One region of the Rhodosalinus sp. K401 genome, then DNA from elsewhere that is predicted to be linked to it. Evidence: riboswitches for the same ligand, from Rfam matches in the RefSeq annotation. Region 1 holds a riboswitch; the other holds the start of a gene.

Region 1 (7,804 bases):
ACGCTCGGGGGTGCCCGCCGGCGCGAAGCGATTGGCCGCGCCGGTGGAGCCCGCCCGCGCCTGGAAAAAGCGCTTCACCATCCGGTCCTCGATGGAATGGAAGGTCACCACGGCGAGCGCGCCGCCGGGCGCAAGCGCGCGCTCGGCGGCGACGAGAGCTTGGAACAGCTCCCCAAACTCGTCGTTCACGGCGATCCTGAGCGCCTGGAAACTGCGGGTGGCGGGGTGCGCCTGCCCCGGCTTCGCCCGCGGAAGGCAGGCCTCGACGACGCGGGCGAGATCGAGCGTCGTCTCGATCGGCGCCTCGGCGCGCGCGCGCAGGATGGCGCGGGCGATGCGCCGGCTCGCGCGCTCCTCGCCGTAGAGAAAGAGGATGTCGGCCAGCTCCCTCTCGGAGGCGGCGTTGACGATATCGGCCGCCGTCGGGCCCTCCCGCCCCATGCGCATGTCGAGCGGCCCCTCCTTCTGGAAGGAAAAGCCGCGCTCGGCGCGGTCGAGCTGCATGGAGGAGACGCCGAGATCCAGCACCACCCCGGCGAGGTCGCTGCCGTAATCATCGAGCCTCGAGAAGACGTCCTCGACCATCTCCAGACGGTCGCCATACCCGCCGGCCCATCCCGCCGCGAGTTCGAAGGCGAGCGGATCGCGATCCATCGCGACGACCTTGTCCGCGCCCGCCTCCAGCAGCGCGCGGGCATAGCCGCCCGCACCGAAGGTGCCGTCGAGCCAGACGCCGCGCACCGGCGCCACGAGATCGAGAAGCGGGCCGAGCAGGACCGGAACATGGGGCGGCGCGGAGCTCGGGGCGGACGCGGCCGGGCAGGTCATGGCCTACGCCCCCGCCGGGCCGCCGGGCTGCGGATCGTCCAGCAGCATCAGCGGGTCGAAATCCTCGGGCAGCTCGTCGAGCCAGGCTTCGGTCCGCGCCAGCTCTTCGGCGTCGTAGGTCTCGGGCTTCCAGATCTGGAACGTGTCGCCGGCGGCGATGAAGAACGCCTCGCCCTCGAGCCCGATCTTCTGGCGCAGCTTCGCCGGCAGGACGAGGCGGCCGGTCTCGTCCACGTTGGTGGGATAGCTCTGGCCGTGGAAGAGGCGTTGCAGCATCTTGCGCTGCATCGAGCCGCGCGGCATCGCGTCGATCTTCTCGTCGACCTCGGCGATCGCCTCCATGGTGTAGCATTCGAGGTAATTGCGGCGGTGGTCGCCGTAGACGATCACCAGTTCGGGGTTGAGCCCATCGGTCCAGTTCGGGTCGGCGGCCTCGAGCACGCGGCGGAACGAGGCCGGGATCGACACCCGGCCCTTCGCGTCCACCTTGTTGCGGCTCTCGCCTCTGAACCTGCGGCCCACTGTCCCTACCGCCCTTTCAACCTTCGCCCCCGAAGGCCCGGCGCCTTACGAAAACGGCGGATCGAGCTGCTGCCAAAGCCCGATCCGCCGCCCTCGTCCCGTCGCCGGGGTGTCCGGTTGCGCGCGCCACCTGGGGGGATGTCTGCTCGCCCGCGCACCGGATCTCTCTTTCACGATGAAAGCGGGGTGCCTGTATGAAACCTGACTTTTTATGGGAGCCTTGTTCGGGGTTCTTTTCCGCCCCTTCGTCCCGTCCCTCATCGTGAGAAAAGGGATGCCATGGGAATTCATGGAAATCAACAAGTTTTTGTGGGACGACAGGCAACCACAGACGCGTCACCGCCTTGCATGAGCGGCTTTTGCCATGCTCCCGCGGGACTGAAATACAATATATATGACCATCCCTGAAAATTGCTCCATATATGGTGCGAATTTCCGGACTCCCTTTTCGGCCCATGATTTCCCAGCCGTATCCAGAAAACTGTCGCGTCGCCGAAGATCCGTCGCCCGGCCCGGGCGAATCGCTCGCCGGGCGCGAGTCGGGCGTTCCGGCATTCCGCCGGATGCCATCGACGGGAAATGAGCGGGCGTCGCCGTGCACGGGCCGCCCATCTTCCAGGCAAGCCCGGGCGCAACGTGGGCAGGCGAGCCCAAGCGTTCACGAAGCGCACAAGGAACGGGCAGCGGTGCCCGGAAAAGGTCAGTATGTCATATGCATTTGCCGCATAGCAGCATTGAGCCGCCGGCTATTGTGCAAGCGCAGCATAAACGTATCTTTGGAAGGAACGCGGCGCAGGCTGACGCCAACACGCAAGGCAGGCGCCCGCAGACATACGGATCAGGAAACCCTCTCCTCCTCCCTGGGTTTTCTGAAAACTGGCGGCGGCATCTCTCCTCCTCCCGATGCCGCCGCACCTTATACGCCGCAGTCCGTCGCCCTCGGGTGCGGGATGCGGACACAGGATCGAAGCGCCCCCTCTCCTCCTCCCTGGGGCCTTCGAGATCGAAACGGCGGCGCCTTCCTCCTCCTCCCGGGCGTCGCCGTTTCTCTTTCCCAAGCTTCGAAAAACGGGATGTCCCGTGATTTCCCGTCGCGGCGCGGCGCCTGCGCGTCAGTGCAGCGCGCGACGGCGTCCGCGCGCCCCGCCCCGGCGAGTCGCGCCCACGACGCTCGGCCGCGTCGCCTGTTCCAGAAACTCCAGGAAGGCCGCCGCGGCGGCGTTGGGCGCCTCGGGCGGGTCGAGCCCGTCGAGCGCCCGGCTCGCCGCCTGCTGCGGGCTGGTGTCCGCCGGCAGGGCAAAAACCCATTCGAGGAACCCGAGCCGCGCGGCCTGCTCGGCCGCGTCGCCCTCTCGCGCGAGCCTTTGCAGCCCGTCCATGATCGCCAGCGCCGTCATTTGCGCCCTGCCCGCCGGCCTGCGCGGCCCGTCCGGTCACCCATCTCTCATCTCCCGGGCCGCGCCCCGCGGCCATTGGAGCGGATGACTGAAAGAGCGGGACAGCACCGCGGCAGCGCCGCGCGACGTCCCCGCCCACACCGCCACCCGCGGTTCGACGTCATGCCAGGGCTGGTTTCCGGGCTCGGGGCGGGTGGGGCCAATGGCCCCGCGCCAGGCGCCTTCCCGGGAGCGGTCCCAGTGGCGTTGCCTGTCGCATCCCGCCCTCACCGTTGCGGGGGCAGCGCCGGGGTCTCACCGGCTTCCCAATTCTCCGCGACGCACGCGCCGCGGCACCCTGACAAGACCGAGCGTAGCCGATTCCCCGTCAGGCGAAAGCGATTTTCACGTCCGGTCAAACGCGGCGCCGGTGGCGCGGCTTGCCTCAGAACGGGACGTCGTCGGCGCCGGTGACGTAGCGGGCGACCACTTTCTTGTCGCCCGCCTTCTCGAAGGCGACCTCGAGCTTGTCGCCCTCGATGCCCTTGATCGTGCCGTAGCCGAACTTCTGGTGGAAAACGCGATCACCCACGCTGTGGGCGCTGACCGCTTCGAGGTCGATCACCTGCCCGCGCGTCTCGCGCGGCTGGCTGACCGGGCGCGCGCCGGCGCGCTCCTGCATCCGGCGCCAGCCGGGAGAGTTGTAGGCGTTGGCCTCGGCCGCGCGACGCTCGATGCCCGCCGTGGCCGCGGCACCGTAGCCGCCCCCGTAAAGCCCCGGCGGCGTCAGAACCTCGACATGCTCCTCCGGCAGCTCGTCGATGAAGCGCGAGGGCATCTGCGACTGCCACTGGCCGAAGACGCGCCGGTTGCCGGCGAAGGAAATCGTGCAGAGCTCGCCCGCGCGGGTGATGCCGACATAGGCGAGGCGGCGTTCCTCCTCGAGGCCCTTGAGGCCCTGCTCGTCCATGGACCGCTGCGAGGGGAAAAGCCCGTCCTCCCAGCCCGACAGGAAGACGGCCGGGAACTCCAGCCCCTTGGCGGCATGCAGCGTCATCACCGAGACCTTCTCGCCCTCGGCGCCCGCCTCGTTGTCCATGATGAGGCTCACATGCTCCAGGAAGCCGGTGAGGTTCTCGAACTCCTCGAGCGCCTTGACGAGTTCCTTGAGGTTGTCGAGCCGCCCCGGCGCCTCGGGCGTCTTGTCGTTCTGCCACATGCCCGTGTAGCCCGACTCGTCGAGAACGATTTCCGCAAGCTCGACGTGGCTGAGGCCGGGATCGCCCGCCATCCGGCCCCACCTGTCGAGCCCGTCGAGAAGCTTCGCAAGCTCCGCCGCGCCCTTGCCCGAGAGCCCCTTCTCGGCCAGCAGCGCCCGCGCACCCTCCAGAAGGCTCACGCCCCGGGCCCGCGCCGCGGCGCGGATCTTCTGCTGGGCCTTGTCGCCGAGGCCGCGTTTGGGCGTGTTCACGATCCGCTCGAAGGCCAGATCGTCCGCGGGCGAGACGACGAGCCGGAAATAGGCCATGGCGTCGCGGATCTCCATCCGCTCGTAGAAGCGCGGCCCGCCGATCACGCGGTAAGGCAGCCCGATCGTGAGGAAGCGGTCCTCGAAGGCGCGCATCTGGTGGGAGGCGCGCACGAGGATCGCGATCTCGTCGAGCGAGAAGGGCCGCATCCCCCGCGTGCCGCCCTGCATCGCCTCGATCTCCTCGCCGATCCAGCGGGCCTCCTCCTCGCCGTCCCAGTGCCCGATGAGGCGGACCTTCTCGCCCGCCTCGGCCTCGGTCCAGAGCGTCTTGCCGAGCCGCCCCTCGTTGGCGGCGATCACGCCCGACGCGGCGGCGAGAATATGCGGGGTCGAGCGGTAGTTCTGCTCCAGCCGGACGACCTTCGCGCCGGGGAAATCCTTCTCGAAGCGCAGGATGTTGCCCACCTCCGCACCGCGCCAGCCATAGATCGACTGGTCGTCGTCACCCACGCAGCAGATGTTGTGGTGACCGCCGGCCAGTAGTCGCAGCCAGAGATACTGCGCGACGTTGGTGTCCTGGTACTCGTCCACGAGGATGTAGCGGAACCAGCGGCGGTATCGCTCGAGCACGTCGTCATGGGTCTGGAAGATGGTGACGACATGGAGCAGCAGGTCGCCGAAATCGACCGCGTTCAGCTCCTTCAGGCGGGCCTGGTACTGAGCGTAGAGCTCGACGCCGCGGCGATTGTAGGCACCGGCCTCCGAGGCGGGCACGCGCTCGGGCGTCCAGGCGCGGTTCTTCCAGTGATCGATGATCCCGGCGAGCTGGCGCGCGGGCCAGCGCTTCTCGTCGATCCCCTCGGCCGCGACGAGCTGCTTGAGGAGGCGAAGCTGGTCGTCGGTGTCGAGGATCGTGAACGACGGCTTGAGCCCCGCAAGCTCCGCATGGCGGCGCAGCAGCTTGACGCAGATCGCGTGGAAGGTGCCGAGCCAGGGCACCCCCTCCACCGCGTGGCCGAGAAGGCGCGCCACGCGGTCCTTCATCTCGCGCGCGGCCTTGTTGGTGAAGGTCACGGCCAGGATCTCGTCCGGGCGCGCGCGGCCGGTGTTGAGAAGATGCGCGATGCGCGTGGTCAGCGCCTTGGTCTTGCCCGTGCCCGCGCCCGCCAGCATCAGCACGGGCCCGTCGAGCGCCTCCACCGCGGCGCGCTGCGCGGCGTTCAGCTCGTGAAGATAGGGCGCAGGCCGCGCGGCCATGGCACGGGCGGACAGCGAGGCCGCCTCGAAGGCGTCGGCGTCGTCGAAACTGCTCATGGCGCGCAATCTAGCGCAGCCGGCGGCGGGTTTAAAGAATTGTTCGGCGTATGTTCCGCCCGCGGCGCGGGCCGCGCCCGCGTGCTGGACAATCCCCCGCCGCTGACGGAAACATGCTGCCGATGACCCTCGACGCACGCTTCCCCGCCATCTCGGACCTTCGTGCCCGCGCCCGCGCGCGGCTGCCCCGCTTCGTCTGGGAATATCTCGACAGCGCCACCGGCGCGGAGGCCACTCAGGCGCGCAACCGCGCCGCGCTCGACCGGGTCGTGCTGCGTCCCTCCATCCTGCACGGCGAGATCGCGCCGGATCTTTCCGTCGAGCTTCTGGGCCGCCGCCACGCCCTGCCCTTCGGCGTCGCGCCGGTGGGGATGTCGGGCCTGATCTGGCCCGGGGCGGAACGCAGGCTCGCCGCCGCCGCGGCGGAGGCGGGTCTGCCCTACACGCTGTCCACCGTCGCCACCGCCACCCCCGAGGAGGTCGGGCCCGAGGCCGGGGAGAACGGCTGGTTCCAGCTCTATCCGCCGCGCGACGAGGACATCCGCCGCGACATGCTGCGGCGCGCCCGGGCGGCGGGGTTCCGCACGCTGGTGCTGACCGTTGACGTCCCGGTGGCAAGCCGGCGCGAGCGCCAGACGCGCTCGGGCCTGACGAACCCGCCGCGCCTTACCCCGCGGCTGGCGTTGCAGGTGGCGGCGCGTCCGGCCTGGGCGCTCGCCACCGCGCGGGCGGGGATGCCCCGGATGCGAACGCTCGATCCCTACAAGGAGGGTCTCGCCTCGGGCGCGCTGCCCTCGAACGCGCATGTGGGCTACCTTCTGCGCACCTCGCCCGACCGCGACTACCTGCGCTGGCTGCGGGACAACTGGGAGGGGCCGCTCGTCGTCAAGGGCGTGCTGGGCGCCGAGGACGCCGCCATGCTTCAGGCCGAGGGCGCGGACGCGATCTGGGTGTCGAACCATGCCGGCCGGCAGTTCGACGCCGCGCCCGCCACGATCGAGGCGCTGCCCGCGATCCGCGCGGCCACGACGCTGCCGGTGATCCTCGACGGGGGCGTCGAGGGCGGGCTCGACATGCTGCGCGCCATCGCGCTCGGCGCGGATTTCGTGATGATGGGACGGCCCTGGCACTACGCGATCGCCGCGCTGGGGGCGGATGGCCCGACGCATCTGGTGGACTTGCTGCGCAAGGATCTGGAGGCCAACATGGGCCAGCTGGGCGCGCGCGATTACGGCGCGCTGCCATCGCGCCTGGTGCGCGACTGACCCGTCAGGCCCTCTGCCCGCAACTCGCGCCCGGCCTCGTATCCCAGCGAGCGGAAGCCCACGAGGAAGGTCTGGATCAGGCGGTCGATCCGGGGCTCGCCGGACACCTCGCCGCGCTGTGCCAGCTTCGCCAGGTCCAGCGCCGAGTCGCGGCATGTGCCCGGCAGGCTGTCGAGCCGGGCGAAGCCCATCCGCCAATGGGGAAAGGCGCGCTCTTGCTCGGCGCCCGCGCGCAGCGTGACCAGCCCGTGATGGCGGGGATCGCGGCCGATCCGCGCGAAGCAGGTGCGCACCACCGTTTCCTCGCCCTCGAGCACCTGGAAATAGCTTCCCTCGTGCAGCAGCAGCAGGCCGGTAATGTCGGCCACCGTGTTGTTGCGCCGCGAGGCGGCGAGGATATCCGACACCTCGTCGGCGGAGGGCTGGCCGCCGCGTGCCGTGCTCCAATAGAGATAGCGAAAGATCATATGGCGCACCCGGCGACGTGACGCCGCAAACGAACCAGACGCGCGTTGACAACGGGTAAAAATCCACCGGCGCGATCACGCCGAGTTTACGAAGCGCGGGATTGTGCCTAGACATCGCATAGCGAACGCAAAGGGACAGCGCCGATGACCGACTTCCGCAAGATCCTGGTCGCCAACAGGGGCGAGATCGCGATTCGCGTGCTGCGCGCGGCCAACGAGATGGGCAAACGCACCGTCGCGATCTTCGCCGAGGAAGACAAGCTGTCGCTCCACCGCTTCAAGGCGGACGAAGCCTACCGCATCGGCGAGGGGCTGGGACCGGTGCAGGCCTATCTGTCGATCCCCGAGATCATCCGCGTGGCGAAGGAGTGCGGCGCCGACGCGATCCACCCGGGCTATGGCCTGCTGTCCGAGAACCCGGATTTCGTGGATGCCTGCGACGCCGCGGGCATCGCCTTCATCGGGCCGCGGGCCGAGACCATGCGCCAGCTCGGCGACAAGGCCAGCGCGCGGCGCGTGGCGATCGAGGCCGGCGTGCCGGTGATCCCCGCCACCGAGGTG
Region 2 (7,804 bases), on a different contig from region 1:
ATGGTCGAGGATATCCTCGGCGCGCGAGGCGCCGGGATAGGGCCGGGCGGTCACGACGGCCTCGGGCGCGGCCAGCGCCAGCACCTCGAGCGGCATCCGCCCGCCCGCCGAGAGGCCGGCCGCCTCGGCCACGTTTTCGAAGCCGGCGGCGGCGAGGATCTCGCCGGCCAGCGAGCGGTCGCCCGCCGTGTAGCCGTTGGCGTAGTAGAGCGCCGCGCTTGGCCGGCGCGAAACGGACTCGCGCAGCGCGGCGCGGCGCGCGTCGAAGATCGCGACCGCGCGCGCGGCGGCCTCTTCCTGTCCCAGCGCCGCGCCCATCTCGACCATCCGGGTCCGCACGTCGTCGAGAGAGAGCGCGGGATCGAACACGACGACCGGAATCCCGAGGCGGCGCAGCATGGCGACCGTGGGCTGGGCCGTGTAGCGCCCGGCGAGCACGAGGTCGGGCCGCATGAGGTAGATGTCCTCCGCGGCGCCGCGGTTCGAAGGGAAGGCGGCCGCCTCTTCGGCCATGGCGGAGACGCGCGGATCGGTGGCGAGGTTCGTCACCGAGTGGAGCTGCCCCGGCGCCGCGAGCATCATGGCGAGCTGGTCGGTGCAGAGGTTGATCGAGACGACGCGGGCGGGCGGCGCCTCGTCCGCGCCGCCCGGGCCCGCCGCCGCGACGGACAGCCCGAGCCAGAGCCCGAGCGCCGCCGCGGCGCGCCGGAGCCGCCGATCAGAACGACGCGCGCAGCCCGACATAGATCCCCCGGCCCGGCATGTTGTAGCCGCCTACCGTCTCGTAATCCTCGTCGAAGAGGTTCTCGACGCGCAGATAGGCCTCCGCCGTGTCGGTCACCGCGTAGGAAAAGCCCAGGTTGGCCAGCGTGTAGTCGCCCACGTCGTTGTTCGGCGGCGCGAAGGCGCTGGGCTCCACGTCGGCCACGCGCTGCACGTCGAAGGTGCCGCGAAGGCGGTCGGTGAAATCGACGTCCACCCCGAGGGTGAGGTCGTGGCGCGGCACGAGCGCGAGCCGCGTGCCGTCGGTTTCCGCGTCCGTCAGGGTATAGGCGCCGAAGACGGCCACGCGGTCGGTGTGGGCGTAGCGCCCCTCGATCTCCAGCCCTTTGCTGACCGTGGTGCCGGGAACCTGGTTGTAGCATCCGAAGCCGCTGCCGCAGGCCGTGGCGGCGCCGTCGAAGCCGATCAGGTCGTCGATCTCGGCGTAGAAGGCCGTCGCCTGCACGAAGCTCTCCTCGCCGAAGCGCCGCTCGACGCCAAGCTCCACGCTGCGGCTTTTCTCGACCTTCAGGGTCGGATCACCCGCGGCGCTGAACCGCTCGAAGAGCGACGGCGCGCGAAATCCGGTGCCGACCACGGCGCGGATCGTCGTGTCCGGCCGCGCGCGCCAGGCGAGCGCGACGCGCCCGGAGGTATTGCCGCCGAAATCGTCGTTGTCGTCGTAGCGCAGCGAAACCGCGATATCGAGGTCGTCCCGCGGACGGAAGATCGCCTCGGCCAGCGCCGAGGTCGTCACCGAAGAGCCCGCGTCGAAATCGGTCTCGTACTCCTCCTCGGTGCGGTCGAGCCCGAAGCTGAGCGTGGTCCCGCCCGACAGCTCCATCGTGCCGAGATAGGAAAGCTGGTCGCGGTCGCCGTCGAACGCTTTGATGACGCCGCCCGGGTCGCGGCGTTCCGAGCGGAAGGTCGAATAGCTGAAGGTGTGATCCACGCCGAAGGCCGCGATTTCCGCGAAGACACGCGCGCCGGTCTGCTCCAGGAAATTGGTGCCGCTGTTGTCGGTGGTCGAGCGGTCGATTTCCGCCTCGGCGTCACGGTGGAAGGCGGAGAACCCGAGCACGACACCCTCGCCCACCTCGTAATCGCCCGAGAGCGACAGGAACGTCTCCTCGTAGCCGTCGTCCTCCGAATCGCCCGCGCGGGCCGAGATGCCGTCGGTCTCGGTGCGCGCGAGGTTGAAGGCGAGCGCGCCGCGCTCGCCGCGGGTCGCCACCCCGACCGAGCCCCGCGCCGTGCCGAAACTGCCGCCCTCGGCGAAGCCCTTGACGAAGGTGCCGGGCTCGCTCGCGCGGAAGGTGGTCACGTCCACCACGCCCGCGATCGCCTCGGAGCCGTAAAGCGCCGATTGCGAGCCCCTCACCACCTCGACGCGTTGCAGGCCCGCGCTGGTCAGGCCGCCGAAGTCGAAGCCGAGCTGAACCGCCGACGGGTCGCTCACGTCGATGCCGTCGATGCGCACGCCGACATAGGCGCTGCCGAGGCCGCGAATCCGCACGGTGCTGGCGCTGCCGAGGCCGCCGTTGGAGGAAAAGGACACGCCGGGAATGCGATCGAGCGTGCGCTCGAGCGTCAGCGGGGCCTCGTCGAGCGCCTCTTCGTCGAGGACGTCGACGATGGCGCCGGTGCGGTTGACCTCTTGCGGGACGAGCGCGCCGGAAACGACGATCTCCCCCAGATCGAAGCTTTCCTGGGCCAGGGCCTGGGAGGCGGAAAGAAGCGCCGCGACGGCGGCGGATGCGGAGAGTGGAAGGCGGGTCATGGATCTGTCCCTTCGTGGCGGCCCGGGGGCCGACGGGCGGTGAATGCCCGCGACGGACGGCATGACCGGCCCCTCGCGGACGACGAAACGATTGTCACCTCGACGGAAGGGTCCGTTGCCCGTGGCGCGCCCCGCGCCAGGACAGGGTGATCGCCTCGGCAGGTATCCTGGCTTGCGGGTCGTCGCTTGGCCGGGCCTTCCCGCCGCGCCCCTAGGCGCCGCAGTGGCATGTTCCGGCTTCGCTCTCCGCTCACAGTTGCGGGGGCAGCCGCAGATTCGGGCCGGCGCGAAGCCGGATCCTCACTGCGTTCCCTTTTCATCCGACGCCGAAACGCCGGAACCGAAGCAGGGCGAAGGTGCCCGCCGCCCGGCGCGGTTGTCAAGCGCGTTCGACCCGGTGGCGGCCACGGCGCCGCGCTGTCGCTTTTCGGCTTAGCGCGGCAGCGATTCTGTCTTATGCCTCGCCCCGACTGGAAACTCGGGGTCTGGTGATGACGAGGATGATGCCGAAGCGAGCTGCACCGTCGCGGCGCGGGAGGGGTGCGCAATGACGCTTTATCTGCGCTGGGTGCTCGAGACCGAACTGCGCGGCGCGCCGGACGACGATCTGGCCGCGATCGCGCGGGACCTGCTCTACCAGGCCCGGGAGGAGGAGGCGGGCACGCTGCAATGCGATGTCCATCTTTCGGAGGATGGCGAACGGCTGCATCTGCTGATGGGCTTTTCGAACGATACCGCCGTGGTCGAGCATCTGCAGGGGTTCACGCGGCGTTTCGCGCGCCCGCTGTTTGCGCTGGTGCGTCCGTTGCGCATGACGGTCTATGGCGATCCGTCCCCCGAGGTGCGCGAGGCGCTCGGCGCGTTGCAGCCGACCTACATGCCGCGCCTGCAGGACGGCTAGAGAAGCCCCCGCAGCGCCGAGGCGCAACGCTGCAGCGTGGCCTCGATCCGCGGCCGGAATCCCGGCATCTCGTAAAAGGACCCTTCCGCGGAGTGGCCGACCGCGGCGATTTCCCCGCCCGAGCAGCGAAACCCGATCGCCGTGGCGGTGACGCCCGGCTCGAACTCGCCGTCGCAGTGCATGATCCCGCTGGGCGCGGCCCCCTCGATGAGGCGCATCACGGCGGCGCGGTCGGTGATGGTCTTCTCGGTCCAAGCCGCGACCGGTGCCTCGGCCACCAGCTGCGCGCGGCGCTCGGGCGGTTCCTGCACGACGAGGGCGCGGCCCATCGCGGTGGCGAGAAGCGGCAGCCGGCTGCCCACGGTGAAGCCCAGCCGCGGCGCCAGCCCGTCGCCGCCCGTGTGGGCGAGGAAGATCGCGTCTTCCCCGTCGCGCATCGCCATGGACAGCGGCTGCCCGCACTGCGCGGCGAATCCCTCGAGCACCGGCTGGATCGCAAGGCCGAAGCGGCGCCCCTGCAGGAACCCGCCCGCCAGGACGAGAATGCGCGGCGACAGGGAATAGCTGCGCCTGGTCTGCCGGACATAGCCCAGCCGCACCAGCGTGAGCACGAGCCGGCGCGCCACCGCGCGGTCGATGCCGCATCGCCGGGCGATCTCGGGGATGGTGAGCTGCTGCGCGTCGGCGTCAAAGCATTTCAGCACGCACAGCCCCTTGGCGAAGGTGAGCGACGTGTCCGAGGTGGAGATCTCTGTGGTTCCGGCCATCGCCGCGACCCTCCCTCGCGCGCTTGACAGTCCCGCGCGGCTGACTCAACATTCCGATAATGTATCGCCAGTGCGATTTTCGCGCAAATGCCAATTCACGCTTGGCAAGGAGGCCCGGATGATCAGCCAGGAACTCAACGACAGGATCACGCGCGTGGAGCAGGGCTCCGGCGCAGGGGCCGTCCTGCGCCTCTACTGGCAGCCCGCCGCGCTTTCGGAAGAGTTGTCGGGGCCGCGCCCGGTGATTCCCGTGCGGCTGATGGGCGAGGACCTCGTGCTGTTCCGCGACACGTCCGGCAAGCTCGGGCTCATCGGGCGGCATTGCCCGCACCGCGGCGCCGACCTCTGCTACGGCCGGCGCGAGGATGGCGGCCTGCGCTGCCCGTTCCACGGCTGGCATTTCGACCGGACCGGCCAGTGCGTGGAGACGCCGGGCGAGCCCGAGGGCTCGCTGCTTGCCGGGAACATCCGCACCACCGCCTACCCGGTGGTCGAGAAGAACGGGATCGTCTGGGCCTACATGGGGCCGGGCGAGCCGCCGGCCTTCCCCGATCTCGACTGCTTCCGCGCGCCCGAAAGCCACGTCTTCGCCTTCAAGGGCCTCTGGGAGTGCAACTGGCTGCAGGCGATGGAGGTGGGCATCGACCCGGTGCACGCCTCCTTCCTGCACCGCTTCCTCCAGGACGAGGACCCGGCCGAGAGCTATGGCAAGCAGTTCCGCGACCGGGCAGGGCAGACCGACATGCCGATGACGCAGCTTCTGCGGGAGTATCCGCGCCCCGAGATCAGGGTCGAGGAGACCGATCACGGCCTGCGCCTTGTCGCGCTGCGGCACATGGAGGACGGGCGCAGCCATGTCCGCGTGACCAACCAGGTCTTCCCCGAGGCGATCTGCATCCCGATCTCGAACGAGATGACCATCACCCAGTGGCACGTTCCGGTGGATGACACCCACTGCTACTGGTTCTCGATGTTCACCAGCTACACGGACCCGGTGAACCGGGAACTGATGCGCGAGCAGCGCCTGAAGGAGCACCGGCTACCCGATTACGCGCCGCTTAAGAACCGGCGCAACAATTACGGCTACGACCCCGAGGAGCAGGCGCGCGAGACCTACACGGGCATGGGGCTCGACATCAACGTGCACGACCAGTGGGCGGTGGAGAGCATGGGTGCGATCCAGGACCGCACGCAGGAGCACCTGGGCAAGACCGACGTCGCCATCATCCGCTACCGCCGGATGCTGCGCGCGGCCATCGACAAGGTGGAGGCGGGCGAGATCGACGACCTGCCGCTGCGCGGCGCGGGCGCGGAGCGGGTGCAGGGGCCGGTCTCCATCGACGCCATCGGGCCGACCGATCGCGGGGACGCGCTCTGGCGCGAGGCCGACGCCCATCGCCGCGCCCGTTGCGACTGGTCCGCACCGCTCGCCGCGGAATGAGCGCTGGAGACCTCGAAGGGGGGCGCACGGCGCGGCTTGGCCTCTACGACGCGGCCGCGCTCGCGCGGGCGGCCGAGGTGCTGGAAGAGGTGCAGCGCCGCGGGCTCGAGGTGGTCCGCCTCTCCTTCGTGGACCAGCACGGCATCCTGCGCGGCAAGGCGCTGGCGGCCGCGGCGCTTGCCTCGGCCTTCCGCTCCGGCGTGGCGATGACCTCCACGCTCTTGCTGAAGGACACGTCGCACCGCACCGTCTTCCCCGTCTGGGAGGGCGGCCCCGGCCTCGGAGACGGCCGGCTCAACGGCGCGGGCGACATGCTGATGCTGCCCGATCCGGAAACCTTCCGTGTCCTGCCCTGGTCGCAGCACAACGGCTGGATGCTGTGCGATCTGCGTTACGCCGACGGCGGCGAGATGCCGTTCTGCCCGCGCTCGATCCTCAAGCGGTCGGTGGCGCGCCTTGCCGAGGACGGTCTGCGCATGACCTGCGGGCTCGAGGTGGAGTTTCACGTCCACCGGGTCGAGGACGCGCGGCTTGCCCACGCCGATGCCGGCATGCCCGGCGCCCCGCCCGAGACGGCGCTTCTTGCCCAAGGCTACCAGTATCTCACCGAGGCGCGCTACGACGCGCTGGAAGAGGCGATGGACGCGATCCGCCGCGCGTCGCAGAAGCTCGGCCTGCCCGTGCGCTCGATGGAGGTCGAGTTCGGGCCGTCGCAGTGCGAGATGACGTTCGAGCCCGCCGATCCGCTGGCGCACGCCGACGCGATGGTGCTCTTCCGCCACGCCACCAAGGAGGTCTGCCGCCGCATGGGCCTCCATGCGAGCTTCATGTCGCGCCCGCGCCTCGAGGGCGTGGTGCCCTGCGGCTGGCACCTGCACCAGTCGGTGGGCGACGCGAGCGGCCGCAACCTCTTCGCACCCGAGGGCGAGGGGCTGACGCCGACGGCGTCGGGCTGGATCGCGGGACTTCTGGAGCGGGCAGAGGAAAGCTGCATGCTCACGACGCCCACGGTCAACGGCTACAAGCGCTACCAGCCCTTCATGCTGGCCCCGGACCGCATCCAGTGGGGCCGCGACAACAAGGGGGCCATGATCCGCGCGCTGATCGCGCCGGGCGACGCGGCGAGCCGGGTCGAGAATCGCGTGGCCGAACCGGCCGCCTGCCCGCACCTGGTGTTCGCCGCGCAGATCGAGGCGGGACGAGACGGGACGGCGCGCGGGCTTCCGGCGCCCGAGCCGGTCGAGGATCCCTATGGCAGCGACGCGCCACGGCTTCCGGCCGATCTGGGCGCTGCGGTCGACGCGTTCGAGGCCTCCGACCTCTGGCCCGCCGTCTGGGGCGCGGATACCGTCCGGTGGCTTTCCACGATCAAGCGGGCGGAATGGCGGCGCTACCTCACCACCGTCTCCGAATGGGAGCAGCGCGAGTATTACGGGCTCTTCTGAGCGCGGGCAGCCGCTCTTCGCCACAGGGGCCCATGGGGCCAGAGCTTGACATCTCTGCCCACGGGCAATGAACTGGGCGTGCAAACGAGGGGCGGGGCACACCCGCTCCCGGCAACTGGGAGGACGACCATGAAACGATTCATGCTCGCCGCGGCGGCTGCCGTGGCGCTCGGTTCCGGCGCGCAGGCGCAGGATCTCGCCATCGCCACCGGTGGCACCGGCGGCACCTACTATCCCTACGGCGGCGGCCTTGCCGAGCTGATCGGCCGCCACGTCGAGGGCGCCTCGGCCACAGCGGAGGTCACCGGCGCCTCGGTCGAGAACATGGCGCTCATCTCGCGCCAGGACGTCGACATCGCCATCGCGCTCGCCGACACCGTGGTGGATGCCTACGAGGGCGCGGGCCAGTTCGAGGGACGCGCCGTGGACGCCCGCGCGCTCGCCTCGATCTACCCCAACGCGATCCAGATCGTGACGCTTGCCGACAGCGGCATCGAGGGCCTCTCGGATCTCGTGGGCAAGCGCGTCTCGGTCGGCGCGCCCGGCTCGGGCACGGAGGTGAACGCCCGCCGCATCCTCGAGGCGAACGGCATCACCTACGACGACATCGACGAGCAGCGGTTGAACTTCAACGAAACCGCGGACGCGCTGCGCGACGGCGACATCGACGCCGGCTTCTGGTCGGTCGGGCCGCCGACCTCGTCGATC

Evidence for each region. A riboswitch is a leader RNA that binds a small molecule or an ion and turns the genes downstream of it on or off. The one in region 1 is predicted to bind cobalamin.
Region 2: another riboswitch for cobalamin. It lies ahead of AB6A66_RS15480 (TonB-dependent receptor plug domain-containing protein); the one in region 1 lies ahead of AB6A66_RS02640 (hypothetical protein).

Annotation. Positions count from the first base shown of each region.
Region 1 is NZ_JBGFSI010000002.1:30,345-38,148, reverse strand. It holds gene rsmH (16S rRNA (cytosine(1402)-N(4))-methyltransferase RsmH) at 1-828, opposite strand, end outside; gene mraZ (division/cell wall cluster transcriptional repressor MraZ) at 832-1,350, opposite strand; gene AB6A66_RS02640 (hypothetical protein) at 2,463-2,747, opposite strand; cobalamin riboswitch at 2,899-3,102, opposite strand; gene AB6A66_RS02635 (ATP-dependent helicase) at 3,172-5,511, opposite strand; gene AB6A66_RS02630 (alpha-hydroxy acid oxidase) at 5,625-6,776, shown strand; gene AB6A66_RS02625 (BLUF domain-containing protein) at 6,740-7,243, opposite strand; gene AB6A66_RS02620 (pyruvate carboxylase) at 7,388-7,804, shown strand, end outside.
Region 2 is NZ_JBGFSI010000018.1:20,550-28,353, forward strand. It holds gene AB6A66_RS15475 (ABC transporter substrate-binding protein) at 1-744, opposite strand, end outside; gene AB6A66_RS15480 (TonB-dependent receptor plug domain-containing protein) at 719-2,542, opposite strand; cobalamin riboswitch at 2,682-2,902, opposite strand; gene AB6A66_RS15485 (hypothetical protein) at 3,090-3,443, shown strand; gene AB6A66_RS15490 (helix-turn-helix domain-containing protein) at 3,440-4,210, opposite strand; gene AB6A66_RS15495 (Rieske 2Fe-2S domain-containing protein) at 4,329-5,651, shown strand; gene AB6A66_RS15500 (glutamine synthetase family protein) at 5,648-7,096, shown strand; gene AB6A66_RS15505 (TAXI family TRAP transporter solute-binding subunit) at 7,226-7,804, shown strand, end outside.